2 regions of the Streptomyces sp. NPDC001663 genome follow, and region 1 is predicted to be linked to the other one. Evidence: riboswitches for the same ligand, from Rfam matches in the RefSeq annotation. Region 1 holds a riboswitch; the other holds the start of a gene.
What was found. Region 1 has a riboswitch for S-adenosylmethionine ahead of thrC (threonine synthase). Riboswitches for the same ligand answer to the same signal wherever they lie in the genome.
Positions count from the first base shown of each region.

Region 1 (7,291 bases):
CACGGTCCGAGCCCACCCCCGGACCCCCGTCCCACGGCCCGTCCCCGGACATGCCGAGGGGCCCGCACCTGCTGGTGCGGACCCCTCGAAGAAGAACGTCGCTGCAGTTAACCCGGCGCGTGCTTCAGCTGGTCGCCAGACGGACCATGTCCGCCTGCGGCCCCTTCTGGCCCTGCGAGATCTCGAAATCGACCCGCTGACCCTCTTCCAGGGTGCGGTAGCCGTCCATCTGAATCGCGCTGTAGTGGACGAAAACATCCGCACCACCGTCGACCGCGATGAAGCCGTACCCCTTCTCCGCGTTGAACCACTTGACGGTGCCCTGAGCCATGCCTAACTCCCCTATTACTGGCCCTTGCACAGATCCACACTTCGCGGATCCGGGTCAGACCTCACCCCCCACGGTTGGGGGCGTGCGCCGGAACGCGTCGACCGCGGCTGAATGTATCTGCCCAACTGCCGTCTGCAACAGGTCAATCGGACGAGAATTCCGGGCAAGACCGGTCGGGAATTTACGGAGAATTCGCCTGAATTCAGGGCAAGTCGGGCCCCATAAAAGGAGCATAAGACGCAAAAGACCTGCACACTTTGGCTGCTTCTCGTCGCATCCGGAGCCACTACTCATATGCATCCGGCATGCAGAAAGCAGCAGGTTCCCCAACTGTACCGTGCTCAACCATGCAGAATTGCCCCCTCCGCTTCTCTCACGGAGGGGGCAATTCGGTGAACTCTTGGTAACCGGCGTTACCGACGGTAATAATCGGGTCGGCCGGTACGCTCCGTCAGCCTCCGGCGACGGCCGGGATGATCGAGACGCCCGCACCGTCCGGAGTCGCCGTCTCCAGCCCCTGCTCGAACCGCACGTCGTCGTCGTTCACGTACACATTGACGAAGCGGCGCAGCTTGCCCTGGTCGTCGAGGACGCGGGCGGCGATACCCGTGTGGTTCTTCTCCAGATCGGCGATGACCTCGCCGAGGGTCGCACCTTCGGCGGCGACCTCGGCCTGCCCGCCGGTGTAGGTGCGCAGGATGGTAGGGATGCGGACGTTGACGCTCATGCTTATGACCTCCGGTCGGGTAGCGCCCCTTCAGGGGCGCGGGGAACTGCGCGACAAGCCCCCACAGTCCCGCAGACGAACAACTACCTCTTAGCCGAGCCCGGCCTCACGGAACGACTCAAGGTTGGGGCGAATCGTCGCCGTAAGACCCGTACCCGCCACCGCATCCAGCGTCTTGAGCCCGTCACCGGTGTTGAGCACGACCGTGGTGAGGCTCGGGTCCAGCAGACCGTTCTCGATCAGCTTCTTCGCCACACCAACGGTCACCCCACCGGCGGTCTCCGCGAAGATGCCCTCCGTGCGGGCCAGCAGCTTGATGGCGTCCACCACCTGCTCGTCGTTCACGTCCTCCACCGCTCCCCCGGTGCGACGCGCGATGTCGAGCACGTAGGGACCGTCCGCCGGGTTCCCGATCGCCAGCGACTTGGCGATCGTGTTCGGCTTCTGCGGCCGTACGACGTCAAGGCCCGCCTTGTACGCGACCGACACCGGCGAGCAGCCCTCCGCCTGTGCGCCGAAGATCTTGTACGGCTTGTCCTCGACGAGCCCGAGCTTGATCAGCTCCTGCAGCCCCTTGTCGATCTTCGTGAGCTGCGAGCCGGAGGCGATGGGCACCACGAGCTGGTCGGGGAGCTGCCAGCCGAGTTGCTCGCAGATCTCGTACGCCAGGGTCTTGGAGCCCTCGGCGTAGTACGGCCGCAGGTTGACGTTGACGAAGCCCCAGCCCTCGCCGGCCGGGTCGCCGATCAGCTCGGAGCAGAAGCGGTTCACGTCGTCGTAGTTGCCCTCGATGCCGACGAGCTCGCCGCCGTAGACCGCGGCCATGACGACCTTGCCCTGCTCGAGGTCGTGCGGGATGAACACGCAGGAGCGGAAGCCGGCGCGGGCCGCCGCGGCGCCCACCGCACCGGCCAGGTTGCCGGTGGAGGAGCAGGAGAGAGTGGTGAAGCCGAAGGCCCGCGCGGCCTCCAGCGCCTGGGCGACGACACGGTCCTTGAAGGAGTGCGTCGGGTTACCGGAGTCGTCCTTCACATACAAACCGCCGGTGACACCGAGCTCGCGCGCCAGGTTGTCGGCCTTGACCAGCTTGGTCCAGCCGGGGTTGATGTTCGGCTTGTCGGCCACGTCCGCCGGGACGGGCAGCAGCGGCGCGTAACGCCAGATGTTCGCGGGTCCCGCCTCGATCTGCTTGCGGAGCTCCTCGGTGTCGTAGGCCGAGAAGTCGTACGCGATCTCGAGCGGGCCGAAACACTCCTCGCAGGCGAAGACCGGTCCGAGGGGTACCCGGTGACCGCATTCGCGGCAGGAGAGCGCCGCGGCGGGACCCAGGTCTACGGTCGTCGTGGAGTCGGTGGTGCTTGCAACAGTCTGCGCAGCCATGTGAGGCGAGGCCCTTTCTCCTCATCTTCCTCACGACGCATCTCGCCGTGAGACGGATTTGGCACCTTCCCTAGCCGGGAGCCTCGCGGAATGATCAACGTTGATCTACGAGAGCCGGCTGGAGGGTTGCCGGGGCTTCATCGGGCCGTTTCCCTCTGCCCCTCTGGATGAGCGGTATTCGGTTGTAAACACGGGGCGACCCCCGACATGCGATGGTCACCAGCGTTGTTCAAGACTGTAACCGAAGGCCAGGACAGTTGAGATAGCCGTCCGAACCGCGAGATGGATCACAGATGATCCCCTCTCGCCGAGAGAACGCAGAGGAGCCGCCTACGTGCTGGAAGAAGTCGAGCGCTGGCTGAGCACCCGCTCCTGGTCCCTGACCGATCGCCCGCTGCACAAGATCCTGGCCGCAAAGCAGCGCACGGGCCAGTCGGTCAGTGTCGTGCTGCCCGCGCTCAACGAGGAGGAGACGGTCGGCGACATCGTCGCGATCATCCGTCACGACCTCATGCAGCAGGTCCCGCTGGTCGACGAGATCGTCGTCGTCGACTCCGGATCCACCGACCGTACGTCCGAGGTCGCCGCGGCGGCCGGGGCCAGGGTCGTCCACCGCGACGACATCCTGCCCCGCATCCCGACCGTCCCCGGCAAGGGCGAGGTCCTGTGGCGCTCCCTGCTCGTCACGAGCGGGGACATCGTCTGCTTCATCGACGCCGACCTGAAGGAATTCTCGTCGGACTTCGTGTCCGGGATCGTGGGCCCGCTGCTCACCGACCCCGGGGTCGATCTGGTCAAGGGCATGTACGACCGCCCGCTGGCCGGCGCCGCGGGCCAGGGTGGCCGGGTCACCGAGCTCATGGCGCGCCCGCTGCTGAACATGCACTGGCCGCAGCTGGCCGGCTTCGTGCAGCCGCTCGGCGGCGAGTACGCGGCCCGGCGCAGCCTGCTGGAGCAGCTGCCGTTCCCGGTCGGGTACGGCGTGGAGCTCGGCATGCTGATCGACGCGCTGCACCTGGTGGGCCTGGACGCCCTCGCCCAGGTCGACGTCGGTGTGCGCAAGCACCGTCATCAGGACGGGCAGGCGCTCGGCCGGATGGCGGCGGCGATCTACCGTACGGCCCAGCTCCGGCTGGCCCGCGGACACCTCATCCGCCCCTCCCTCACCCAGTTCGAACGGGGCGAGGACGGATTCGAGCCGCGCACCTACTCGGTGGACACGGAGGAGCGGCCGCCGATGGCGGAGATCGCGGAGTACGCCTCTCGGAAGGTCGCCTGACGGCGCACGTTACGTGCCGTATACGGTGCATCCGCCGAGGGCGACCGTACGTTTGAGCGTTTCCGGGCCGGGCTAGGTTGAGGCGTATGGCTTCCACGCACGGCGCTGCTCATCAGGTCCTGGTCGCGTCCAATCGCGGCCCGGTCTCGTACGAAGTGCAGGAGAACGGCTCGCTGGCCGCCAAGCGCGGCGGCGGCGGGCTGGTCTCCGGTCTGTCCGCGATCGGGCCCGACGCGGGCGCCCTGTGGGTGTGCTCGGCGCTGTCCGACGGCGACCGCGAGGCCGTGCGGCGCGGGGTGGGCGAGGACGGTGTGCGGATGCTGGACGTCCCTGCCGACGTGCACGCGGACGCGTACAACGGCATCGCGAACTCGGTCCTCTGGTTCGTCCACCACATGCTGTACCAGACGCCGCTGGAGCCGGTCTTCGACGCGGAGTTCCGGCGCCAGTGGGCGTCGTACGAGACCTACAACCAGGCCTTCGCCGAGGCGCTGGCGGAGGAGGCGGCCGAGGGTGCCGCGGTCCTCGTACAGGACTACCACCTGTGTCTGGTTCCGGGGATGCTGCGGGAGCTGCGGCCGGATCTGAAGATCGGGCACTTCTCACACACGCCGTGGGCGCCGCCGGAGTACTTCGCGATGCTGCCGGACGACATCCGGGTGCGGCTGATGGAAGGCATGCTCGGGGCCGACCGGGTGGCCTTTCTGACCTGGCCGTGGGCGACGGCGTTCCAGAAGTGCGCGGAGCAGGTGGACCCCGACCGCTGGATCGGCGCGTGGCCCACCGGCGCCCCCAGGTCGATCGAGCACCTGCGGGACGAGCGGATCGACTGCAGGACGTACATCGGCGTCCACGGCCTCGGCGCCGACGCCGAGTTCCTGCAGGCCCGTTCGCACGAGGCGGACGTCGAGGAGCGCATGGCGGCACTGCGCGAGGAGATCGGCGCGGGACGGAAGACCGTCGTCCGGGTCGACCGGACCGAGCTGTCGAAGAACATCGTGCGCGGTCTGCTGGCGTACCGGCAGCTCCTCGACGACCACCCCGAGTGGCGCGAGCGCGTCGTGCACGTCGCCTTCGCCTACCCCTCCCGCCAGGACCTCGCCGTCTACCGGGACTACACGGCCGAGGTGCAGCGACTGGCGCAGGAGATCAACTCCCAGTACGGGACGCCGGGTTGGACCCCGGTGGTGCTGCACGTCAAGGACGACTTCGCGCGGTCCCTGGCCGCGTACCGGCTCGCCGACGTGGCCCTGGTCAATCCCATCCGGGACGGCATGAACCTCGTCGCGAAGGAGGTGCCGGTCGTCTCCGACCACGGGTGCGTTCTGGTGCTGTCGCGGGAGGCGGGGGCGTACCAGGAGCTGGGCAAGGACGCGATCGCCGTGAACCCCTACGACGTGGTCGGCACGGCCCGCGCGCTGCACGAGGCGCTGACCATGCCTGCGGAGGAGCGGGCGGAGCGGACGAAGCAGCTGGCGGCAGCGGCGACCGCGCTGCCGCCGGCGCAGTGGTTCCTGGACCAGTTGCAGGCCCTGCGCGAGCTGACCGATCAGCCCGCCTGAGCCGCCAGTCCCCGCAGCAGTCGTACGACTCCTTCCGGGCCGTCCACCACGACGTCCGCCCGTTCCCGCAGTTCCGTCACCTCGTCGCTGCCGCTGCACACCAGCAGGCCCGGTACGCCGTCCGAGCGGAGTTTGTCCACGGCGGCGAAGGCGGGCAGGTCGCCGAGGTCGTCGCCGGCGTACAGGACGGCCTCGGCGGAGATCTCGCGGACGTACTCGAGCAGGGCCACGCCCTTGTCCATGCCCGGAGGGCGCAGTTCCAGGACCATGCGGCCCGGCTCGACGATCAGGCCGTGCCGGGTGGCGAGGTCGGTGAGGGGCTCGCGCAGGGCCTCGAACGCGGCCTGGGGGTCGGCCGCCCTGCGGGTGTGCACGGCGACGGCGCGGCCCTTCTCCTCGATCCAGGTGCCCTGCCAGGCGCCGATCCGGTCGAGGAAACCGGGCAGTTCGGCGCGAACGGCGGCAACGCCCGGGTGCGGGGCGGGCGCGCTGACGTCGCCGCTGACCGCGTCCCAGCGCTCGGCGCCGTAGTGGCCGAGGACGACGAGGTGCTCCAGGCCGGGGACGCCCGCGAAGCCCCCGTGCCGCACGGCGACGCCGGCCGGGCGGCCGGTGACCACCGCGACGGAGGCGACCTTCGGGGCGAGGGCGGCGAGCGCCGGGACCGCGGCCGGGTGGGCGCGGGCCTGCTCGGGGTCCGGGACGATCGGGGCGAGGGTGCCGTCGAAGTCGAGGCCGATCACCGTCTTCCCGGGGTGCGCGAGGATCGCGGCGAGCCCGTCACGGCCGGCCTGTGTGGCGGGCGTCGGCAGGGGGTCCATGGAGTGCGTCGAGTCCGTGTCGGTATGGGTGCCCATACGGCGACCTTAACCGCGGGAGGCCGGGCGCACCCATGGCTCATCGGGGCACAGGCCGGTCAGCGTTCCGCCCGGCGGGTCTCCCGCACCCTGCGGAGTCTGTTCACCGTCACCGGGTCGTGGGCGAGGGCCCGCTCGTCGTCCAGCAGGGCGTTCAGGAGCTGGTAGTAGCGCACGGGGGCCAGGCCCAGCTCCTCGCGTATCGCGCGCTCCTTGGCGCCGGGGCCCACAAAGCCCCGGCGCTCGAGGGCGAGGATGGCCTGCTCGCGGTCGCCCAACTGCTCCTGGTCCATGTTCCGAACCGTAGCTCCCGGCACTGACAACGGCCGTCGACCGCCGGGCGGCTACTGCGCGTTCTGCGCCGTGGAGGCCGTCGCCTGCAGCTGCGCGAGGACGGCCGCGGGGCTGCCGGAGGGGGCGACGGCCTGGCCTATGCGCTTCTTGACGGCCGCGCTGACCGCGGCCCAGGAGGTCTCGCCGACCGGGTAGAGCTCGGAGACCGGCAGCTCCTCGAGGAACGGCTTGAGGTCGGCGTCCTGCTTGTCGTCGGTCATGGCCTGGGAGGCGGAGTTGGTGACGGGCAGCAGGTCGTACTCGTGGGAGAAGGCGAGCACGTTCTTCTCGTCGTAGACGAAGTCGAGGAAGTCGCCGACCTGCTCGGCGTGGCCGTTCTTCTTGAAGGCCATCATCCAGTCGGCGACGCCCATGGAGTTCTTGGTCTCGCCGTCCACACCGGGCATCGGCACCATGCCGAACTTCACGCCCTTCTTCGCGGCGATCTTCATCAGCGAGGGGTGCCCGTTGAGCATGCCGACATCGCCCTTGGCGAAGGCCGCGAAGGCGGCGGCCCGGTTCAGCTTGCCGGGTGCGACGGGTCCGGTCAGGCCCTTGCCGACCAGGTCGTCCTTGAGCCAGCTGAAGGTGGCGACGTTCTGCGCGGAGTCGATGCCGTAGGTGCCGACGGTGTCGGTGTAGCCGCCCCCGCCGCTCAGCAGCCACTGCATCGTCTCGGCCTGCGCCTCCTCCGGCCCGAGCGGCAGCGCATACGGGTACTTCACGCCCCGCGCCTTGAGCGCCTTGGCGTCGGCGGCGAGCTCGTTCCAGGTCTTCGGCGGGGTGAGACCGGCCGCCTTGAAGAGGGTCTTGTTGTAGAAG
Region 1 covers NZ_JBIAUR010000007.1:152,408-159,698, reverse strand. The annotation lists gene ACFY1L_RS23310 (cold-shock protein) at 125-331, opposite strand; gene ACFY1L_RS23305 (ubiquitin-like small modifier protein 1) at 783-1,058, opposite strand; gene thrC (threonine synthase) at 1,149-2,438, opposite strand; SAM riboswitch class I at 2,457-2,612, opposite strand; gene ACFY1L_RS23295 (glucosyl-3-phosphoglycerate synthase) at 2,773-3,717, shown strand; gene ACFY1L_RS23290 (trehalose-6-phosphate synthase) at 3,804-5,279, shown strand; gene otsB (trehalose-phosphatase) at 5,267-6,136, opposite strand; gene ACFY1L_RS23280 (DUF3263 domain-containing protein) at 6,196-6,429, opposite strand; gene ACFY1L_RS23275 (extracellular solute-binding protein) at 6,481-7,291, opposite strand, start outside.

Region 2 (7,291 bases), on a different contig from region 1:
GAGCACGTGGTCGATGGACTCCTCGGTGAGGTCCCGCCAGGACATCTGGTCGCCCGCCACGTCGCCGACGTTGTTGACCAGCACGTCCAGAACACCGAACCGGCCGAACACCTCCTCGGCCATGCGGATCACATCGGCATGGACGGCGATGTCGCCCTGCACGGTGAACGCCTCGCCACCGACGTCCTTGATGCGCGCGACGGTCTTCTCGGCCCCGGCGGCGGAGCTGCGGTAGTGGACGGCGACCCGCGCACCCTCCTGCGCGGCCCGCACCGCGATCTCGGCGCCGAATCCGGTACCCGCCCCGGTGACGAGGACGGTCTTGCCGCTGAAGCGTTCGGGGACGGGGGTCATACGGGCTCCGTTCGTGAAGTCGCCGGATATACAGAGCAGTTCATACGAGGGTGCGCCCGCCGTCGACGTACAGCACCTGCCCGGTGACGAACCGGGACTCGGCGGAGGCGAGGAACAACAGCGGCCCGATCAGGTCCTCGGTCCGGCCGAGGCGCCCGGCGGGCACCAGCGCCTACTCCGGCGGCAACCGGCTGCCCGTACGGAGGTCGCCGCCCGCAAGGCCTTCGCCGAGGGGTGGATGCCCGGACCGCGTCTGAAGGCCGCCTCGAGTGGACGGCACACGAACCCGACGCACGCCGGGCCGGACTCACCGACGCCGAACTCGCCGAACTGCACCAGGAGAAACCCGACTTCGACGACCGCCGCCGCCGGGTCATCGCCTACACCGACGCGATGACCCGCGACATCGACGTCCCCGACGAACTCTTCGACGCCCTCCGCGTCGACTTCACCGAGACCGAACTCGTCGAACTGACGACGACCGTGGCGGTGTACAACATGGTGTCCCGTTTCCCGGTCGCCCTCGACGTCGGCGAGCACTCCGGGTTCGTCGGCGGCAACGGCCACCTCAACGGAAAGGCCGGCCGGGGGAGTTGGCGTCCCCGGCCGGCCTCTGCCGTCGTGCGAGTGGCGGGTTACCGGCGGGCCGCGCGGCGGCGCCGTGTCACCAGGACCGCGCCCGCGCCGATGCCCACGGCCGCGGTCGCCGCGCCCGCGATCGGCAGGACGGAGCCGGAGCCGGTGCTGGCGAGGTCGCCGCTGTCGGAGGCGGACTGGGCGGAGGTGCCGCCCGTCGACGAGTTGCCCCCGGTGGAGGTGCCGCCCGTGGAGCCCGAGCCGCCGGTGGAGGATGTCGAGCCGTCACCGCCCGAAGTGCCGGAACCGCCCGTCGAGCCGCCGCTGCCGGCGACGTCGAGCGTGATGGCGGCCGTGTCGTTGGCCTTGTCGGTGTCGAACGGCCGGGCGGCACCGGCGAGGCTCACCGAGCCCTTGGCGCCCGACACCGCCTTGTCGATCCTCAGCTTGAAGGTGTACGACTGCTCGTCGCCCTCGTCCGCCCAGGACTGGTAGGTGCCGCACTCATAGCTTCCGGTGGCGAGCTTGTGGCAGTAGTCGAGCCCCTTGGTCACCGTCGTACCGGCGGGGATCCCGATCCTTACCTTGGTCACCGGGATGTCCCCGTCCCGCAGTACCCAGGCCGGTCCGGCATTGGTGAACCTCACCGTCACGGGGACCGTGTCGCCGACCTTGCCCTTCAGGTCGGCTCCCGTCACCTGGAAGTCGGCCGTGTTCTTCGCGGTGACCTTGACGTCGACCGCGTCCCAGTCGGGGTGCTGGCTGTAGCCGGGGTCGGCCGGGGTGGCGTCGGGCTGCTTGACCAGTTTGACCACGGGGCCGGTTCCGCGGACGGGCTCGGAAGCGCCGTCCGTGGGGGCGGGGTCGGTGGTGTCGACCACCACCCGAAGCCTGTCGTACAGCGCGCGGTCGAGTGCCTTCAGCGTCAGGGCCTTCTCGGGTGCGTAGACGGCGCCGGGTTCGACGGTCTGGTCGAACTCGCAGACCGCGTACGACTTGCTGGGCGCCTCGTCGAAGGAACCGACCTCGTAGCGAAGGCAGTTGGAGGGCAGATCGGTGTGGCTCAGTCCGCGGGTGACGGAGTACGACAGGTAGACCTTGTCGACCGAGCCGTTGCCGCTGTTGGTGAAGGCGGCCGGCACGTCGAAGGTGCTGCCGGGCTTCACCCCGTCGATCGGCGCGATGTTGCTCAGAGTCAGCACGGCTCCGGTGTCGTCATCGGCGACGGCCGGCGCGGCGCCCAGCGCCAGCAAGGCGGCGGCACCGAGGGCGCCGGCGGTCTGTCGGAGCGGACGAAGGCCGGTAGAGCTCTGGGGCATGGGGGTCCTCTGAGGTGAAGCATCGGCGTCGGTCGGACGAACTGCGGGGGAACGCGAGTTCCTCAACAACAGACAGCCTCCGACCGCGAATGGTTGCACCGGGGAATCATGTGGCGGCTGGGGTCCGGGATGCCGGTGTCCGGACGGTTGGAGTGAGCCGGTGTCCGGCCCACTGTCCGCGATGCGGGACGGCCCTCTTGACGCCGCCTCCGCCTCGATCGACACTCCAGAGGGGAATCCTAGTGAATAGGTAGGGAAACATGAGGCGCCTGGAACCGGTCACCGTCCGAGTGAGCCGTTCGCCTCTCCTTCTCACCTCCCGCCGTCACATCGACCTGCAGCGCGTCTGCAGTGCGATCAGGCTCCAGGGCTGAGCCGCGCCCATCCCGCGCCGACGGCGTCCCCCTGGGGGAGTCGTCCCCACCTGCGCGCACAGGTGAGCCCTGCTCCCTCGCCCGACGTCGCTTCCGCCGCGCGTACGTCCGCGCCCGCTCCCGGGGAGAGTCATGACCGTCACACCGCTGGCCGCCCACGCGTCCGACCGGCCCGCGCCCGCCTTCCGCGGTCGCATCGGCAGGGACGCGCGCAGTGGCCACTACGCCGTACCCGGCCGCTACCGACTCCATCTGTCCACCGCGTGTCCCGACGGCCTGCGCATCGCCGTCACCCACAGCCTGCTGGGCCTGGACGCCGCCTGTCCGGCGACCTTCCTGCCCGCCGTCCCCGACTGTCCGGAGGGCGGCCACTCGGCCCTGCGGCCGCTGTACGAGGCGAGCGCCCACCGGTACTCCGGTCCGGCCGTCGCGCCGGTGCTCAGCGACGACTGGTCCGGACGCATCGTCAGCACGCACGCCCCGGACATCATGCGCGACCTCGCCCGCCGCTTCGGCGGCGACCGCCCCTCGCCGTACCCGTGCGGCGCGGAGTCGGAGATCGAGGCCGTGGAGCGGATGTGCGCGCAGGGCATCGAACAGGCCGCGCAGAGCGCCGGATCGGCCGGCGGCGAGCAGTCGGAGCGCGCGGCGGCGCTTGAGACACTGCTCGAGACGCTGGGCGCGCTGGAGCGGTGGCTGGTCGGCCGCACATACATGATCCGCGACGAAGTCACCGCCGCGGACGTTGAGTTGTGGGTCGCACTGGTCCAACTCGACACCGTCCACCGCAACCACCTGGACGCCGGCGCGGTGCAGCGCATCGCCGACCATCCGGTGCTGTGGGCCTACGCCCGCCGACTGGCCGCCCACCCGGCCTTCGGCAGGCATCTCGACCTGGACGGCATCGCCCGGCGCCACCACGACCGTTGTCAGGGCCTGGAGGCCGCCGGCGCCGCTGTCCAGATCCTGGACTGGGCGGCCCATGTCTCCGACGGAAACGGGACCGGACCGCAGGTCAACAGGCCCTGAGTCGTTCCACACAGTGGACCGGCGTTGACATCCGTTCGGCCAGTTGTCTTAATTACGGCTCAGAACGGTCATGAGCGTCAGCGACAAGCCCTGGCTAGCTGACCGGCAACCCTCGCTCCGCGGTGGGGTGCCCCAGGTGACGACCGGACCGGATGACGTTTCGGTAAGCGCGAGGCCCACGGGCCAGAACAGTGACGGTGACACCATGTACGCAGCTCCCAGGACGGCCGCACGCCGCCCTCAGGGCTGCGTACAGCCGTACGCGAACCTGCTGAACCTGTTCGCCGCCAACCGTGCCGTCGATCTGCTCCGCGTGAACAGCGCACTGTGTACCGCACCGGGCTGTGCCCGTTGCCGGGGCTGACACCTCTCCTCAGCCTCCGCACCCCGACGAACACCCGCCCGCACGGCGTGTCGTCGTCCGCCCAGCCCCCGGTCCCGTGCATTCCAGTGCGCTGCGTCCTGTCGTGGCGTGCGGTCTTCGCGGTCCGGGGTGACCGACTCAGCCGGAGCCCACCATGAGTGAACCCCCAGGCGTCACCGTCACCGCCCCCGAGGCGCCGCCCGCCGACGCCCCGTCAAAACCCCTCGCCGCACAGCGAGTTCTGCCGCTGCGCAGGCCGGGGCGCTGGATCGCCACCGCCGTCGTGCTGGTCCTCGTGGCCCAGTTCGTGCACGGCCTGACGACCAACCCCTTCTACCAGTGGGACCGCTTCGGGTACTGGTTCCTGCGGCCGAACATCGTCGACGGCCTGCTGATCACCCTCGAAGTGACGGCCTACAGCGCCGTGTTGGGCCTCCTCGGCGGCATCGTCCTCGCCCTGGCCCGGCTGTCGAAGAGCCCGGTGCTGCGTGCCGTCAGCTGGACGTACATCTGGGCGCTGCGCTCCATCCCGCTGATCGTGGTGCTGCTCTTCCTCTACAACTTCAGTGCCCTGTACAAGACGTTGAGCGTCGGCGTCCCCTTCGGGCCGGCCTTCTTCTCCTTCGACGAGTCGAAGCTCGCCACCGACATGGTCATCGCCGTCATCGGCCTCAGCCTCAACGAGGCTGCCTACGCCGCCGAAGTCGTCCGCGGCGGCATCCTCTCCGTCGACCAGGGGCAGCACGAGGCCGCATCGGCGCTCGGCCTGCCGAGGAGCTACCAGTTCACGAAGATCGTCTTCCCGCAGGCGCTGAGGTCGATCACCCCGAACTACGTCAACCAGCTGATCGGCCTGATCAAGAGCACCTCACTGGTGTTCTACGTCTCGCTGCTCGACCTCTTCGGCACCGCGCAGTCCATGGGCGCCACCTACCCCGGCGACATCGTGCCGCTGCTGCTGGTCGCCACCGTCTGGTACCTGATCCTGACGAGCGTCGTCTCCGTCATCCAGTTCTACGTCGAGCGGTACTTCGCCCGGGGCGCCACCCGCACCCTCCCGCCGACGCCGTTGCAGAAGCTCCGCACCGGTCTCACCGACCTGCGAGCCCGCATCCGCCGGGAGGCCGCCGTATGACCGCGAAGACCCTCGAGCCCCTGGCGGATGTCGAGGCGGCCACCGTCGAGGTGCACGACGTGCATAAGTGGTACGGCGCCCACCGGGTGCTGAACGGCGTCGACCTGACGGTGCGGCCGGGCGAGGTGACCGTGATCCTCGGCCCGTCCGGCTCCGGCAAGTCCACCCTGCTGCGGGTCATCAACCACCTGGAGAAGCCGGAGATCGGCCACGTCAGCATCAACGGCGAGCTGATCGGTGTGAAGCGGCACGGCGAGCGGCTGAAGGAGCTGAGCGAGCGGGCCATCCTGACCCAGCGCGGCCGGATCGGTTTCGTCTTCCAGAACTTCAACCTCTTCCCGCACCTGACGGTCCTGGACAACGTGGCCGCCGCCCCGGTCGCCACCGGGAGGCTCGGCAAGCCCGAAGCCCAGGAACTCGCCCGCGGGCTGCTCGGCCGGGTCGGGCTCGCCGACAAGACCGGCGCCTACCCGCGGCAGCTCTCCGGCGGCCAGCAGCAGCGCGTGGCCATCGCCCGCGCCCTCGCCCTGCGCCCCGGTGTCATCCTCTTCGACGAGCCGACCTCCGCCCTCGACCCCGAACTCGTCGGTGAAGTCCTCGCCGTCATCAAGGACTTGGCGACCAGCGGCACCACCCTCGTCATCGTCACCCACGAGATCGGCTTCGCCCGCGAGATCGCCGACCGGGTCGTCTTCATCGACGGCGGAAGGATTGTCGAGCAGGGCCCGCCCTCCGAGGTCCTCGACAAGCCACAGCACGAGCGGACCAGGGACTTCCTGAGCAAGGTCCTCTGACCCGCCGCACCCCCGTCGCGACCCCACGGCGCGCCCACGACCTCCCCCCACGCCACCGCCCGCATCACCCTCTCCCAGCGACAAGGAACGGCCATGTCTACCCACTTCACCCGACGCAGCCTGATACGCGGCATCACCGCGGCGACCGCCGTCGCCACCCTCGCCACCGGGCTCGCCGCCTGCGGTGGTGACAGCGACGCCGCCACCAGCACCGACGCCGCCGCCTCCGGGAGCGTGACCGTCGGACAGCTCTCGAACGGTGCCGCCAAGGAGACCACCCTCAAGGTCGCCGAAGTGAAGTCGATCAGTGCCGAACTGCCCAAGTCCGTGAAGAGCAGCGGCAAGCTGGTGATCGGCATCGGCGCCCTGCCCTCCGGTTTCGCACCGCTGGCCTACGTCGGCAGCGACCAGAAGTCCCTGACCGGCGCCGAGCCCGACTTCGGCCGCCTGGTCGCCGCCGTTCTCGGCCTGAAGCCCGAGCTGAAGAACTTCACCTGGGAGAACCTCTTCGTCGGCATCGACAGCGGCAAGGTGAACGTGGCCTTCTCGAACGTCACCGACACCGAGGAGCGCAAGAAGAAGTACGAGTTCGCCTCCTACCGCAAGGACAACCTCGGCTTCGAGGTGCTCAAGTCCAGCAAGTGGAACTTCGACGGCAATTACGAGAGCCTCGCCGGCAAGACCGTCTCCGTGGGCGCCGGCACCAACCAGGAGAAGATCCTCCTGGAGTGGAAGAAGAAGCTCGAGAGCGAGGGCAAGAAGCTCACCGTCAAGTACTACCCGGACCGCAACGGCACCTACCTGGCACTCAACAGCGGCAAGATCGACGCCTTCTTCGGCCCCAACCCCGGTATCGCGTACCACATCACCCAGTCCGCGAACACGCCCAACCCGACGCGCAACGCGGGCACTTACTCGGGCGCCGGCGCCTCGCTGCAGGGCCTTATCGCGGCCACCGCCAAGAAGGACAGCGGTCTGGCCAAGCCGGTCGCCGACGCGATCAACTACCTGATCAAGAACGGCCAGTACGCGAAGTGGCTGAAGGCCTGGAACCTCGCCAACGAGTCCGTGGCCAAGTCCGAGGTCAACCCGCCCGGGCTGCCGCTCGACAACTCCTGACAGCCCTCTGCCGGGGACCCCGCCGCCGCCTCACGGCGGGGTCCCCACCTCGTGCCACCAGCACCGGAGCCGCCTCCCGATGTCCACCGTCAGCATCGAAGCCACCTCCTCCCACATCCTGGACAACCCCGCCTGGGCCGCCCTCACCGGCCCGCACGCCCACTTCGCCGAACGTGTCGGCCGCGCCGTCCGTTACCCGGCCGACGTGGCGCCCTTCTACGCGGTCT
Region 2 covers NZ_JBIAUR010000001.1:241,579-248,869, reverse strand. The annotation lists gene ACFY1L_RS01185 (SDR family NAD(P)-dependent oxidoreductase) at 1-354, opposite strand, end outside; partial or broken gene ACFY1L_RS01180 (SDR family oxidoreductase) at 395-517, opposite strand; gene ACFY1L_RS01175 (hypothetical protein) at 990-2,249, opposite strand; gene ACFY1L_RS01170 (putative leader peptide) at 2,510-2,623, shown strand; gene ACFY1L_RS01165 (glutathione S-transferase C-terminal domain-containing protein) at 2,756-3,652, shown strand; SAM riboswitch class IV at 3,719-3,828, shown strand; gene ACFY1L_RS01160 (amino acid ABC transporter permease) at 4,171-5,151, shown strand; gene ACFY1L_RS01155 (amino acid ABC transporter ATP-binding protein) at 5,148-5,945, shown strand; gene ACFY1L_RS01150 (ABC transporter substrate-binding protein) at 6,039-7,064, shown strand; gene ACFY1L_RS01145 (GNAT family N-acetyltransferase) at 7,144-7,291, shown strand, end outside.
Region 2: it holds a riboswitch for S-adenosylmethionine, as region 1 does, so the genes downstream of both, ACFY1L_RS01160 (amino acid ABC transporter permease) here and thrC (threonine synthase) in region 1, are expected to answer to the same signal.